2 regions of the Endozoicomonas sp. Z74 genome follow, and region 2 is predicted to be linked to the other one. Evidence: riboswitches for the same ligand, from Rfam matches in the RefSeq annotation. Region 2 holds a riboswitch; the other holds the start of a gene.

Region 1 (7,368 bases), on a different contig from region 2:
CTTCGGACAGTGGCCCGAACAGGGAGGCCATGATGTCGTCCAGGTTAACCGAGGAGTCCCTGCCCAGATAATGGCTGGCCCCTGGCAGGTAACGCAGGGTTTTCATTCCCTCCAGCTGGTGATAATAAAACCGGGCAGAATCCGGGGGAAAGAACTCATCACTGGAGGCATTCACTATGAATGCAGGCAGGGTCAGACTGGGCAGGTAGTGAATGGGATCAATCAGGTTAAGCAGTTCGTCCATAGCCTGATTTTCCAGGCTGGACAGCACATCGTGGTCGGGGTCTGCATAATCGGCAATGGCCTCGGCCCAGCCGTTATAGACCCGAAGGTGGTGCCGGATACAGGCTTTCACATTCAGTACATCAATTACGAAAGGAATGATCGCGCTGATACGTGTGTCACAACTTGCCGCCAGCCAGGTGACCCAGCCCCTTTTTGAGCCGCCGGTTACCACGAAAGATGACAGAGGGTGGTGGTTCTGCAGACAGAAAGCTTCAAGCACATCCATGGCTTTGACAATGGCTTTGACCATGGGCCATTGAAGAGGAAAAAAAGCATTATTGTCGGGGGACAGGAGAAACTGTTGCCAGCTCCAGGCCACCAGGTCATCTTCTGTGCGGGGCTTGCCATCGGACAGGGTCAACGGCTGGTTGGGGATGTCCCTTATACAGGCGACAGGTGACTTTGTTAGATGGCACAGCCGTGCACCATCTACCTGGCCGACAGGGGAGGTTTCCAGTGACTGATCGTGCCGGTAACCACCGTTCACCATGAGCAGGCAGGGTTTATTCTGAGCGTTGCCTGGCTGTTCTGGCAGGTAGAGTTCCAACCGGTGTTGCCATAGGGGGAATTTGCATCCTGCTTTACTGCTTTCACGCCAGCGCTGTGAAGTCATTGACAGTTCGCAGACGGTGACCTGTGGATAATTGTCAGACGTGCTCTGGTGGAGGCACTGCCATTGGAAGTCCGGCTCAGGCTGTGCAAGAAACGCTTTCAATACATTCTTGTTCATAGGTTTTTTTCGCTGTGGGTATTTGTTTTTTCAATGTTCATAAACGGCTTCTGAAAACCCTGTCTGCCATGATGCGCCAGAATGCCTGCCGTCAGACAGGTTTTAGTTTGTTTTCTATTGAAAGAAGGGTATATTTTTTGATCGGCATTGAATTTCGATTCTAGACCAGACTGTAGTTCAGCTTTTGCTGAAGTTTTTGATCGGAATTTATGGCTGTCATGGAGAACTTTTACATTCACCCCACTGTCCAAGCAGTAGTTGTTAAAGATGTCCGGAGTCCATTGTGCTGATTGTCTGTGAAACCCCCCGCCTGCTTTTACGAACCTGGCAGATTCAGGATCTCCCCGCGCTTGCCAATCTGTTGGGGGAGTCAGTGGAAGATGGATGTGATCTGATGGCGGAAGAGCCAGGCAGTCAGGCAGAGAATGAGCTATGGCGGTTTCAGACTGAAATGGACAAGTGGGGTTGGTCACGCTGGGCGGTGGTGCTCAGGGAAACCCATCAGCTGATTGGCTATTGCGGGTTTTCCCCTTACGGCCGGGATATTGAGATGGGGTGGCGTTTTCTACCGGAGTTTCGTGGGCAGGGGCTGATTCATGAGGCGGCGGAGGCTGTGACTCAGTTTGGTTTTAAACAGCTGGGTATCAGACGTATTATTTCATTCAGTCGGCCAGACAATGCTTTTGCCCAGGGTGTTATGCAACAGCTGGGGATGACTCTGGACTGTTTTGAGGGGTGGAGCACCTGTACTGTTGCCCGATACAGCATGCAGGCTCCAGCGTACTCTCCAGCCAGGCCTCCAGCGGTGCTCACTCGATAATCCTCTGCTCTCCATAACCGGATAAAAAATAGTATGGCGACTGGCTGGCAGGCCGCTATAAATAACAAAGCCATTCATGTCAGTAACCCGATGCTCTACGACTTCATACATATTTCGGACACCCAGCTGGTGCCTGAGGGGAAGATCAACTACGACATTGACCCCTGCGACCGGCTCAGGCGCTGTATTGATGACATTGTGAAATTCTGCCCTGATTCCCAGGCCTGTATCATTACCGGAGACCTTGCTCACTGGGGAGAGGAGGCTGCCTATCAGCTGTTGAAAAAAGAGCTGGGGCGCCTTCCCTTTCCCTGCTGGCTGCTCATGGGGAACCATGATTCCAGGAGAGCTTTCTGCCAGGTGTTCGGACATGAGGTCATGAATGAAAAAGGGTTTGTTCAGTTCAGCCTGTCAACGCCCGCCGGGCGGCTGGTGGGGCTGGATACTCTGGAAGAGGGACGACGGGGTGGCTATCTCTGTCCCTGGCGATTGCAGTGGCTGGAGCAGGAGCTATTGAAAGGAGAACCGGTTTTTCTGTTTATGCATCACCCGCCGTTTAAGTTGGGCCTGCCTAGCATGGATGACGATGGTCTCCTGAACAGTGATGAATTTCTTGACGTGGTCAATCAGTTTCCCGGCAGGGTCCGCCACCTGTTCTTTGGTCACGTTCATCGGAGCGTTTCAGGCAGCTGGCAGGGCATCAGCTATTCATGCCCTCTTTCTCTGGTGCACCAGACCCCTTTTGATTTTATCGAGCGTAAAGTTAGGGCAGTCTCTCCCGAATCCCCCCAGTACCACCGGGTCCAGATCTATGATGACCGGGTGGTTGTACATGCCAGGGACTTTCTGCATAGTGACCCCCTTATCGATGTCAAGCGATGTACCCGCTACCCTCACCCCTGAGAGGCATCACCCCATGACAGGAGAAAAGCCATGAGTCTGCCCGGACTTGAGCTGATCAGCTTCAAGACCTGTCCTTTTGTTCAGCGATCCGTGATCACCCTGCTGGAAAAAGGCATTGAGTTCAAATTGACGTTCATCGACCTGGCGGATAAGCCCGACTGGTTTCTGGCCATCTCCCCCCTGGGCAAGGTGCCAGTACTCAGGGTGGGTGAAGAGGTGCTGTTCGAATCGGCGGTGATCAATGAGTTTCTGGATGAGATCACCCCCCCCTCGTTGCATCCCACAGAGCCTCTGGTGAAAGCCCGGCACCGGGCCTGGATTGAGTTCGGGTCCACGGTGATCATGACTTACTATCGAATGACCATGGCTGAACAGGCTGATGCTTATGAAGCGTTAAGAGAGGACTTGAGCTCTCAGCTGAAAAAGCTGGAATCTCAGGTAGAAGGCCCTTTGTTTGCCGGGGAGAGAATGTCTCTTGTGGATACCGCCATGGCCCCGGTTTTGATGCGCATCGATCTTCTGGAACAGTTGGGCATGCCCTCCCTGTTGAGCGCCTTTCCGGCTGTGAAAGCCTGGTCCCAGAGCCTGTTGTCAAGAAGCAGTGTACAACAATCCGTTGTGGATAACTTTCGGGACTTATCCGTCGAAAGCCTGAGAAAAAGTGACAGTCACCTGAGCCACCTGCTGAATCTATGAACGACCATAATGCCCCGGAAACATTGAAGCAGTGGGAAAACCGCATTGTTTCCTATCTTCAGGCCCTGGAGCATCATACCGATGATGCTTCCCATGATTTTCATCACTTTCAGCGGGTGTGGAAGACCGCCCGGCAGATTCTGGATCAGGAGTCCCCAGAGGCTAACTGGTTGGTGGTGCTGACTGCCTGTTATTTTCATGACATTGTCGTGTTGCCCAAGGACCACCCCCGCCGTTGTGAAGCCTCTACCCTGGCGGCAGAAAAAACCCGAAGCTGCCTGCAGGAGATGAATTTTCCCGGAGAGCTGGTTGACGATGTCTGCCACGCGGTTCAATGCCACAGCTATTCCGCTGGAATTCCCCCGCAAACCCTGGAGGCAAAAATTGTGCAGGATGCTGACCGAATGGAAGCTTTGGGCGCCATAGGCCTGGCCAGGGTGTTTTACACCGGCGGGCTGCTGCGGCAGAAACTGTTTGATCCGGAGGACCCCATGGCCGAAGACCGGGATCTGGATGACCGCCATTTTTCCCTGGACCATTTTCAGCTCAAATTGCTGAAGCTTGCCGGGACCATGCAGACGCCGGCGGGTCGTGCCATGGCAGAGCGGAATACGGATTACCTCCGGGATTTTATCCACAAGCTGCAGAAGGAGCTTGAAGGGGATTATTCCTGAGCGTAAAAAAGTGATGGCCGTCAAAAGGGGGGGCTTTTTTTCCTGAGACGTTCTGCCAGGCTTCAATATCCATTCATTCAGCAATATACTCCCAAGCTCTTGTCGGAGTGCGATAGCTGAGATCGCCGGTTTCTGGTTCCTGACTGAGAGAACCAGAGGCTGGCAAATCCGTAGAACCTGCCCGGGGTAATACCTGCGAAGGGAACAAGAGAATACCTGAACAACCGGTTGATCCTTATAAGATGGGACGGGGTAAGAAGCGTCTCCGGGATTAACGGTTCGTCCTGACGCTCTTATTGCTAGCGACACCGGCAAGCCAACCTGACCAAAAGGTGATCCAATGGCTTGCGATAATCATCAAAACACCCCTCGAACCAGTACTCTGCCCAGGGGCAGCAGCGAACCAGAAGCTTCGATCAAGGCGCCTATTCCTGCCCGGGATCAGCTGCTGGAGGAAGCCTGCCGCCCGTTTCCTGCCTCCCGGAAGGTTTATATATCCGGCAATGGAAGGGGGATTCATGTGGGCATGCGGGAAATCACCCTGGGGCAACGCCGGGGGGAGTACAGTAAAGCGGATGGGGAAACCTCTATCCGGGTTTATGACACCTCAGGCCCTTATACCGACCCGCAGTTTCAGCCTGATTTGCTGAAAGGTCTGGAGCCTTTACGTTCCGACTGGATTAATGAACGAAGCGACACCGAGCAGCTGAAGGCCCACTCTTCCAGTTATGCCTGTAAACGGAAAGGGGATATTCAGCTGGAACCCTTTCGCTTCCAGTATTCACGGGCGGTCCGTCAGGCCCGGCCCGGTAAAAATGTAACCCAGTTGCACTATGCCCGTCAGGGCATTATTACTCCGGAAATGGAATACATTGCCCTTCGTGAGAGCATGGGGCGGACGGAAGGAGAGGTGATCACTGCGGAGTTTGTGCGTCGGGAGGTAGCAGAAGGGCGCGCGGTGATTCCGTCCAATATCAACCATCCTGAAGCGGAACCGATGATCATTGGCCGGAACTTCCTGGTGAAAGTAAATGCCAATATCGGTAACTCGCCAGTGACGTCTACCATTGAAGAGGAAGTGGAAAAGCTGCTTTGGGCTACCCGCTGGGGGGCCGATACCGTGATGGATTTATCCACAGGCCGGAACATTCATGAAACCCGGGAGTGGATTCTCCGCAACTCTCCCGTGCCCATTGGCACCGTGCCTATTTATCAGGCTCTGGAAAAGGTGCAGGGTAAGGTGGCAGACCTGAGCTGGGAGGTGATGAGAGATACCCTGATTGAACAGGCGGAGCAGGGGGTGGACTACTTCACCATCCATGCCGCCACTCTCCGGAATCATGTGAAACTCACCCGGGACCGGGTGACGGGTATTGTTTCCCGGGGCGGAGGAACCCTTGGTCAGTGGTGTGAGATTCACAACCGGGAAAACTTTCTCTATGAGCATTTTGATGAGATTTGTGACATTTGCCAGCGCTATGATGTCACTCTGTCCCTGGGGGATGGCCTGAGGCCGGGTTCCGTGGCCGATGCCAATGATGCGGCCCAGTTTGCCGAGCTGGAAACCCTTGGGGAATTGACGCTTAAAGCCTGGCAGCACGATGTGCAGGTGATTATTGAAGGGCCGGGCCATATTCCCATGCACCTGATCAAAGAGAATATGGATAAACAGCTGGAGTACTGCCATGAAGCGCCTTTCTATACCCTTGGGCCATTGACCACCGATATTGCACCGGGCTATGACCACATCACATCAGGCATCGGGGCGGCCATGATCGGCTGGTATGGTTGTGCAATGCTTTGCTATGTAACGCCCAAAGAACACCTGGGACTGCCCAACCGGGAAGATGTCAAACAGGGGCTGATCGCTTACAAAATCGCCGCCCATGCAGCGGATCTGGCCAAATGCCATCCCGGAGCCCGGTTAAGGGATGATGCATTGTCCAGGGCCCGGTTTGAGTTCCGCTGGGAGGACCAGTTCAACCTGGCCCTGGATCCGGAAACCGCCAAAGCCTATCACGATGAAACCCTGCCCCAGGACGGGGCCAAGGATGCCGGGTTCTGCTCCATGTGTGGTCCGGACTTTTGCCCGATGCGCATGACCCATGATGTCCGGGAGCTTGAAGCCACTTCCTGAGCCTATTGGTGCATTATCAGCATTGGCTACAACGGTGGTGTTTTGGCTGGAAGTCAATAACGCCACCCCGGCCCGTCTCAATGTCACAGCAGCGGGTGAAGTGATCCCGTAATAGGGCCCGGCCCCGTTGCAGTCGGCTTTTGGCTCCGGACAGGGACAGGCCCAGTTGTTCCGCCACCTGTTTTTGGCTCAACCCTTCCAGTTCGGCCATCTGTAACGGCTGCCGGTATTTTTCTGGCAGCTCTTCCATCAGAGGCTGCAGGCAGAGAGCCAATGACTGATGCGCCTTTTCTGCTTCATCGGTTTCTGGGGCGGCCAGGAACTCAGGCAATTCATCCTCAGGTTTCTGTTTACGGAAATGGTCCATGATCACGTTATGGGCAATCCGGTAAAGCCAGGCACCGATGCTCTGTTCAGACTTCAGTTGTTTCAGCTGGGTATGGGCCTTGATATACACATCCTGTAACAGATCTTCCACCAGTGCCTGATCATCAACCTGCCGGGCGATGTAGTGTTTTAAACGGGTCTTGTGATCTTGCCAGTGAGCTTCCATGGTTGTCTCAGAAGAAAAAACAGAAAGAGTGACATTTAAACGTCAGTGAATGAGCATTGGCAATGCATGAAATAATTGAATGGGCAAATATAAAGGCAGGTATAAGAGGGCACTGCTGTTCCTTCAAGAGTGCCCACACTCTCCTCTTTAGAATTCATACTCCACATGAATCCGGGCATTGTGATAGCGGAAATCACCGTTCCAGTTGTAACGATAGGTGGCGCCGACGGTAAATTGATCCAACCGGTAAGAGGCTCCGACACCGGCCAGGACTCGGTTTTTCTCAATCTCTGCGCCTTTGACGGTGGTCCACAGGTCACCCACATTGACCAGGCGGTACTGAGTTTCAGGGCGGTCATCCTTGAAGTTGTGGTAGCCCTCCAGCTGTACAAAGGGTTGCAGTGAGCCTTTATTAATGGGGATCTCCGTCACTGCCTTGAAGCCGGCTCCCAGTTCAACTACATCCTGTTCAAACTCCTTGACCTCCTGAGCCAGGATATCCGGTCCGTCCTCCCTGTAACCATCCTGTTTGAATCGGGTGTAGTTCAGTTTGACTTCGGGGCGTATGTA
Region 2 (7,368 bases):
GCATCCTGCTGAACGTTGCGGAAGTGACTAAATGGGGGTTCACCCTTGGCAGGCTGACTTTCGCTTTCCGGAAGGGATCTCCCCAGCAGAACGCTCAGTGATTTAAAGCTTACAACCCTGCATGGATAACACTTTTTAATCCAGGAACGAACAAAGGCTGACACCACTATGCCCACAGCGTCGACAACCAATAACCCGATTAACAAAACAACCGTCGCCTGGATCACCGGCGCCAGTCAGGGTATTGGCAGAGCACTGGCACTGGCCATGGCAGAACAGGGAGTCACTGTCGCCGCCAGTGCCCGCAGCCAGGACAATCTCAACGCTCTGGTGGAAGACGCCCGGCAACTGCCGGGCACCGTTGTTGCTTACCCTCTGGACGTCACAGATCAGCAAGCAGTAAACCAGACTGTTGAGCGAATCATCCGTGAACTGGGGCAGATCGATCAGGCCATTCTCAACGCAGGAACCTTTATTCCCATGTCTGCCAGCCACTTCAGCGCCAGGGTCATTCATGAGCAAATGACGCTGAATGTCATGGGCGTCTGTTACTGCCTTGAACCACTGATCACTGCCATGCAGGCAAAAGGGAAGGGACTGATTGCCATCAATGCCTCTCTGGCAGGCTACCGGGGGCTTCCCAAATCCTCCGCCTACGGGGCCACCAAAGCAGCATTGATCAACATGGCCGAGTCCATGTACCTGGATCTTCGCTCCTCTGGCATAGACATCAAAATCATCAACCCCGGTTTTGTGAAAACCCCGCTGACCGATAAAAACCGCTTTTCAATGCCCTTTCTGATGGCAGTAGATGATGCAGCAAAGGCCATCCTTCGGGGACTCAGGTCAAACCGTTTTGAAATACGCTTTCCCGTCCTGTTTGCCGGTATCATTGGCTTGCTCCGTATCCTCCCCTATCGACTCTATTTCTGGTTGATCCGGCGTTTGTATTGATCCTGGGCAGGCTCCTGGCTGGACAGCTGCCTGTAAACCCCATAGACTCGAGCCGTTGGTTGGGGTGTTCAGCCTTTACTGGAAAGTGAAGTCAGCTGAACTGAGAAACACCCATAGAACCTGAACCAGATAATGCTGGCGTAGGAAACCAAAAGGTCACCGTTTTTGCAGTAAAAAGCTGCACCACAGCGGACTCAGTAAAAGAAACGACACCTGCTTGCCCCACGACAGGTGGCACTCTTCTTCACCCATGCTTTCCTGATGACCTGATGGGCATTTCCCGGCCAGAATCTATTTCTCGATAAGAGATGTACCGGATAAGAGATGTACCGTATGGAAAGCCCAGAACAAATGCCTGTTAAGACCACCCCCATCGCACTGACCATTGCCGGCTCCGACAGTGGCGGCGGCGCAGGTATCCAGGCTGACCTGAAGACCTTTTCCGCACTGGGCGTCTACGGATGCAGTGCCATAACGGCGCTGACCGCACAGAATACCCTGGGGGTTCAGGGTATTTTTGACGTTGAGCCTGAGTTTGTCCACCAGCAGCTGACCTCCGTTCTCAGCGACCTGAATGTGGGCGCAGCCAAGGTCGGCATGCTCAGTCAGCCTGAAGTCATTGACACCGTGGCCCGGGCAGTCAGTGAATACCACATTGAATCCCTGGTGGTTGACCCTGTTATGGTAGCCACCAGCGGCGATGTTCTGCTGCAGGAAGCGGCCATTGACCAGCTGCGTAACCGGCTGATTCCCAAAGCCGCCCTGATCACCCCCAACCTTCCGGAAGCGGCTGTGCTACTTGGCTGCCCAAGACCTGAATCCCTGGAAGCCATGATTGCCATGGTTGAGCCACTGCTGGCGCTGGGATCAAAAGCAGTACTGCTAAAAGGTGGGCACTTAACCTCAGGCGCCTCTTCCCAGAATGCAGCTGCTGGCAAAGCCATCGACCTGTTCCACGATGGCCAGACTCTGCATCAACTGGAATCCCCCTGGACAGAAACACGAAACACCCATGGTACCGGCTGTACCCTGTCATCAGCAGTCACTGCATTCCTGGCAAAAGGTGAATCATTGACCGATGCCGTCCATCAGGCCAAGGAGTACATTGCCCGGGCCATTGCCCATGCCGATGAACTGGAAATCAGCAAAAACCGGGGCGACGGCCATGGTCCTGTGCACCACTTCTGTCGGATCTGGTAAGGCTTTCCAAGTGTCCATAGCGCAATAAAACCCGTTTCAGGAGCGATAATTACCCCTTATGTTTGATGTTGTTGTCAGGGGTGCCAGCCTTCATTTTGGCAACCACTGTGTGTTTGAGGGCATTAATCTGACCCTGAAGGGGGGTCAGTGGACCTGTCTGCTCGGTGGCAGCGGTGTGGGTAAAACCAGCCTGCTGCGGCTGGTAGCCGGATTACCCGCCGGAGAGTCAGGGACGGCCCGGGGAACGGTCCACTGTCAGGATGGGTTTCCGGTCACCCAGAGAATCGCCTGGATGGCTCAGCAGGATCTGCTACTGCCCTGGTATTCGGTTCTGGAAAACATCACCCTGGGTCACCGCCTCCGATGCTCCTGGCTGAAAGCACTGAACCGAAAAAGCCGGATTCCACCGGATGCCCGGGATCAGGCCATGACCATTCTTGAACAAGTGGGACTGGCGGACAAAGCCGACTCACTTCCCCAGAACCTGTCCGGAGGTCAGCGACAAAGGGTCGCCCTGGCCAGAACATTGATGGAAAACCGGCCTCTGGTGCTGATGGATGAACCCTTTGGTGCCCTGGATGCCATCACCCGCCTCAACCTTCAGGATCTGGCCTGTGAACTGTTGCAGAACCGCACCGTGCTGCTGATCACCCACGATCCACTGGAAGCCTTAAGGCTTGGGCACCAGGTCTATCATCTGCAGGGACAGCCCGCACGTCTTACCGATGCCATTACCCCTCCCGGAAAGACGCCCCGCTCACTGGACGACAGAGAGCTTATGTCTCTGCAGGGGCAGCTGCTTGACCGGCTGCGACATGACACGCTGATTGCCAAGGAGGCGGGACAATGAACGACTCTTTGAAACCCCTGATTGTCTTCATCGGTCTGCTACTGCTCTGGCAGGGGCTGGTGGTGGCACTGGAAATGCCGTCGTATATTTTGCCCGGTCCCATCGAAGTGGTGAAAAGCATGATCGAGAATGCTGCCCTGCTCTGGGAAAACACCCTGGTGACTCTGGCAGAAATGTTAATGGGTCTGGTACTCGGTGTCCTTTTTGGCGTTCTTCTGGCCCTGCTGCTGGTCTACTTCGCCATTCTCCGCCCCTGGCTGCTACCGCCTCTGCTGATTACCCAGGCCATTCCCGTCTTTGCCCTGGCCCCCATTTTGATGCTCTGGTTTGGCTATGGTCTGGCCTCCAAAGTCGTCATGACCATACTGGTGATCTTTTTTCCCGTGGCCACCTGTTGCTACGACGGACTCCGGCATACCCATCAGGGCTGGCTGGATATGGCCCAGACCATGGGAGGAAAACGGTTTGCCATTCTGCGCCATATTCGCTGGCCCGCCGCCCTACCCGCTCTGGCTTCCGGTCTGCGGGTAGCCGTTGTTGTGGCCCCCATCGGCGCAGTTGTCGGGGAATGGGTGGGCTCCAGCGCCGGTCTTGGTTATATGATGATCCAGGCCAATGCCCGACTCTGGGTGGACCAGATGTTTGCCGCCCTGGCGGTTCTGGCCTTCTGTTCCGTCACTCTTTACTACCTTACGGACCGTGCCCTGCGCTGGCTGATTCCCTGGCAGCCTGAAACCTCCTGATGGCCATCGTTAAACACAAAAGACAAACGCCTTTATCTTCCATACGAGAATGAGAGGAGCCCTATCGATGAAACGCTTTCTGACCCTGCTGGTCGCAGTGGTTTTCTCACTGACAGCACATGCTGGTTCCAAAAGCCAGGCAGGTAATAAGCCATTGGCAAAGCCACAAACGCTGACCCTGATGCTGGAGTGGTTTGTCAATCCGGATCATGGCCCCATCATCATCGCCCAGGAAAAAGGGTACTTCAGGGATCAGGGATTGAACGTCAACATCCAGGAACCCGCTGACCCAAACCTTCCCCCCAAACTGGTGGCTGCCGGAGACGTGGATCTGGCGGTTTACTATCAACCCAGCCTGACCCATGGGGTGGCCAACGGACTGCCACTGGCCTGGGCGGGTACGCTGGTTGCCACCCCTCTGGATGGTGTGATTGTTCTGGATGAAAGCCCCATCCGGTCCCTGAAAGACCTGAAAGGCAAAACCATTGGCCTGAATATCGGCGGTATCGAAAATGCCCTGCTGGATACCCTGTTTGAGCCCTATGGTTTTGGCGCCAGGGATGTCAAGCTGGTGAACGTCGGCTGGAACCTTTCCTCATCGCTGATGAGCGGCAGAGTGGATGCCATCATGGGTGCCTATCGCAACTTTGAATTGAACCAACTGGCCATTGAAGGTCGTAAAGGGCGGATGTTCTATTACGAAGAAAACCGGATTCCTCCCTACGATGAGCTGATTTACATCGCTAATAAAAAGAGCGCTGACAAAGACGCCATTCGTCGCTTTCTAAGGGCCGTAGAACTGGGCGCCCAGTTTATTGTGAATAACCCGAAACAATCCTGGGAAATCTTCCGGGACTACAACCCGAAACAATTGGACAATGAATTGAACCACCGGGCCTGGTTTGACACCATCCCTCACTTCGCCCTGCGACCTGCCGCCAGGGATGTGGGACGTTACCAGCGTTTTGCAGACTACCTTGAAAACAGAGGGGAATTGAAATCCCACCTGAAGGCCAGCGATTTCATGCTGGAGTTATAAAAGACAGAACCTTCAGACTCTCAGGTACATTCGGTGGCGGTGCAACTCCGCCGCCACCAGAAAAAACAGGAATAACTGGACAAAAGAGTAGAGCAAAGATCCCCCCTGCAAACCCGCAACCGGTACAAACCAGCTTTCATAAATCCACTGGTACAGGGACACATCCGGCAAAGGAGAAGGCAGGTTATGCAGAGTTTTCTTCCAGAGGGCGTGCAGAACATAAACAACAATGGCATTCATTCCCAGAATCCGGAACGGACTCAACCAGGGAGAGCCACCCACCTTACCGCTCAGCAAAGCAAACAATACCAGGCCAATACCACCGGAGCACAACACAAAAGAACTGGTCCATAGCTGCTTATTGAAAGGGTCCCAGGGGCTGATCAACCATCCTGACACCAGCAGGATAACGCCAAAGCCCAGCGGATAGCGCCAGCTGTTTTCCGCAGACCGACAGCGAACAGCCAGGTAGCCAATCAGCACACTGCAGGTTGCAGACAATGTGCTCAGCCAGCCCTCAGGTTCAAAAACCTGCCAGCCGCCAAAATCCGGATAATAATCCCTGAACATATGGTCTGGCCCAAGCAGAAAAAGATCAATGTGCCGATGGAGGTTATCCACTGGCGTCATCGCCGACTGGGTCAGCCATGTTATCAAGGCATAACCGGCCAGAATCAATCCCGTGAGAAGCATAACGCTCCGGGTGCTGAACAAGTGAACCATCAGATAGGCCAGACCGTAACAAAGGGCAATTCTCTGCAGCACGCCCAGAACTCGAAACGTATCGGGAGAAAAACCGATAAAGGGAAAAGCATTCAAAAACCAGCCCAGCAACCATAGCAGCAAAACCCTTTTGATCACCCTTACCGGTGGTGGCAGGGATGCTTTGACGGCCAGAGACATGCCAGCGGCCAGGAGAAAAAAAGGAAACACCAGGTCCGCTACAGTCAAACCATTCCACTGGGCATGGCTCAGCCATTCATAGCGATACACCCTGCTGCCCGCCAGATTCACCAGAATCATGCCCGCGATGCTGATTCCCCTGAAGTCATCAAGAGCATCATCTCTGGCGAAAGGAATCCTGTTCATCTTGATACCTGACTGTGTGAACGCTCAGTTCGGTATTGTAGTCAGTTACACAGAAAACCCAGTTTAGTGGGCAGTGGAGATAAAACACATGGCCGATGGTGGTCAGTATTACCAGATAGAGCTGTAGGATAGTTTGCAGCTAACCCTGATGTGACGCTCTATATAAAGAGGGTGAAGAATGTCATAACTGACAGAAGCTTCACAATTTATTAACAGGCTCTCCGGGAACTCCGGCAGAAGATCAATCATTTGATTCAAATCACAAAAGCCCGGATAACAGCTCTTTAAAATCTTATTCATCTCACAGAGAAAATTAAGGAGAGCCAGGGCAATTAAAGAGGGCATGGTACCCTACTGCCATCTGGCTTTCCGCCCCAAACCACACCGAATAACACTACCTGATACGGTTATCTGCTGATATCGGCAGGGGGGGGACTTTTACACATAATGAACCTGACCGGATTCTGACAGGTGAGCAGCTCTGTTTGCACGACCAGGAAAGATAGTGAGAAACCGGCAGTACACATCCATGAAAGGTAGAGAATATTTCTAAAAAAACGGTATTAAAGAAATGATCCACTTAATTGAAAGAACCTGTTGACTCTCTTTTTGAAACACAGTTATAAGCTCGAAGGTGTCGCCCGGACTCTGCCAAAATAGAAGACGGATAGAAAAGAAGACGACACCATCTGTTTAAATCGATTTACCGGTTAACCCAAAGGAATATCAGCCATGTCGATTGCAGTATCCGCCAACATTCTGATTATGGTGGGGCTCATCGCTCTGCTTTATCGTTTTCAGAAACAATACATGCCCTTTACCCGCAGGGTCTTTATCGCTCTGGGCCTGGGGGTTGCCTTTGGGGCCTGTCTGCAGATGTTTTACGGAGCCTCTTCCGACACCGTATCTGAGTCCATCAGCTGGTTTAATGTCGTGGGCAATGGCTACGTAGGTCTGCTGAAAATGATCGTGGTGCCGCTGGTCATGGTTTCCGTTATATCGGCCATCCTGAAACTCAAGGGCGCTGGCGCCCTCGGCCGGATCAGTGGCTGGATTCTGGCACTGCTGATGGTAACCGTCTCCATAGCCGCAATTATCGGAATCATTTCCGCCCTGGGCTTCGGGCTCAGTGCCGAGTCCATCACCTCCGGTGCCCGGGAAGCTGCCCGGGGAGAACAACTGATTTCCAGAGCAGCTGGCCTCCAGGATCTCTCCATCCCCAGCATGCTGATCAGCCTGATTCCCTATAACCCCTTTATGGATATGACCGGTGCCCGCAGTACCTCCATCATCGGTGTAGTCATCTTCTCCGCCTTTATCGGGGTATCCGCCCTGGGATTGCACCGGAAACAGCCGGACATCGCCGCCCGCTTTGAAGGGGCCGTTGAGGTTGCCCACGCCCTGGTCATGAGAATGGTCACCCTGGTGCTGCGTTTGACCCCATTCGGTATCCTGGCCCTGATGACCAAGGTGGTAGCAGGCAGTAACTTTGC

The links. A riboswitch is a leader RNA that binds a small molecule or an ion and turns the genes downstream of it on or off. The one in region 2 is predicted to bind thiamine pyrophosphate.
Region 1: linked by a shared signal. The riboswitch ahead of thiC (phosphomethylpyrimidine synthase ThiC) and the one ahead of thiD (bifunctional hydroxymethylpyrimidine kinase/phosphomethylpyrimidine kinase) in region 2 are both predicted to bind thiamine pyrophosphate.

Annotation. Positions count from the first base shown of each region.
Region 1 covers NZ_JBLYZI010000018.1:38,594-45,961, reverse strand. Annotated here, with positions in the region: gene ACNRUY_RS07540 (PhoPQ-activated protein PqaA family protein) at 1-1,015, opposite strand, end outside; gene ACNRUY_RS07535 (GNAT family N-acetyltransferase) at 1,299-1,835, shown strand; gene ACNRUY_RS07530 (phosphodiesterase) at 1,869-2,738, shown strand; gene ACNRUY_RS07525 (glutathione S-transferase family protein) at 2,769-3,434, shown strand; gene ACNRUY_RS07520 (phosphohydrolase) at 3,431-4,108, shown strand; TPP riboswitch at 4,202-4,329, shown strand; gene thiC (phosphomethylpyrimidine synthase ThiC) at 4,449-6,245, shown strand; gene sigZ (RNA polymerase sigma factor SigZ) at 6,262-6,798, opposite strand; gene ACNRUY_RS07505 (autotransporter outer membrane beta-barrel domain-containing protein) at 6,946-7,368, opposite strand, start outside.
Region 2 covers NZ_JBLYZI010000057.1:13,143-20,510, reverse strand. Annotated here, with positions in the region: gene ACNRUY_RS16205 (DUF3833 domain-containing protein) at 1-101, shown strand, start outside; gene ACNRUY_RS16200 (SDR family NAD(P)-dependent oxidoreductase) at 169-954, shown strand; TPP riboswitch at 1,005-1,118, shown strand; gene thiD (bifunctional hydroxymethylpyrimidine kinase/phosphomethylpyrimidine kinase) at 1,306-2,154, shown strand; gene ACNRUY_RS16190 (ABC transporter ATP-binding protein) at 2,213-3,004, shown strand; gene ACNRUY_RS16185 (ABC transporter permease) at 3,001-3,747, shown strand; gene ACNRUY_RS16180 (ABC transporter substrate-binding protein) at 3,815-4,786, shown strand; gene ACNRUY_RS16175 (acyltransferase family protein) at 4,799-5,875, opposite strand; gene ACNRUY_RS16170 (L-cystine transporter) at 6,608-7,368, shown strand, end outside.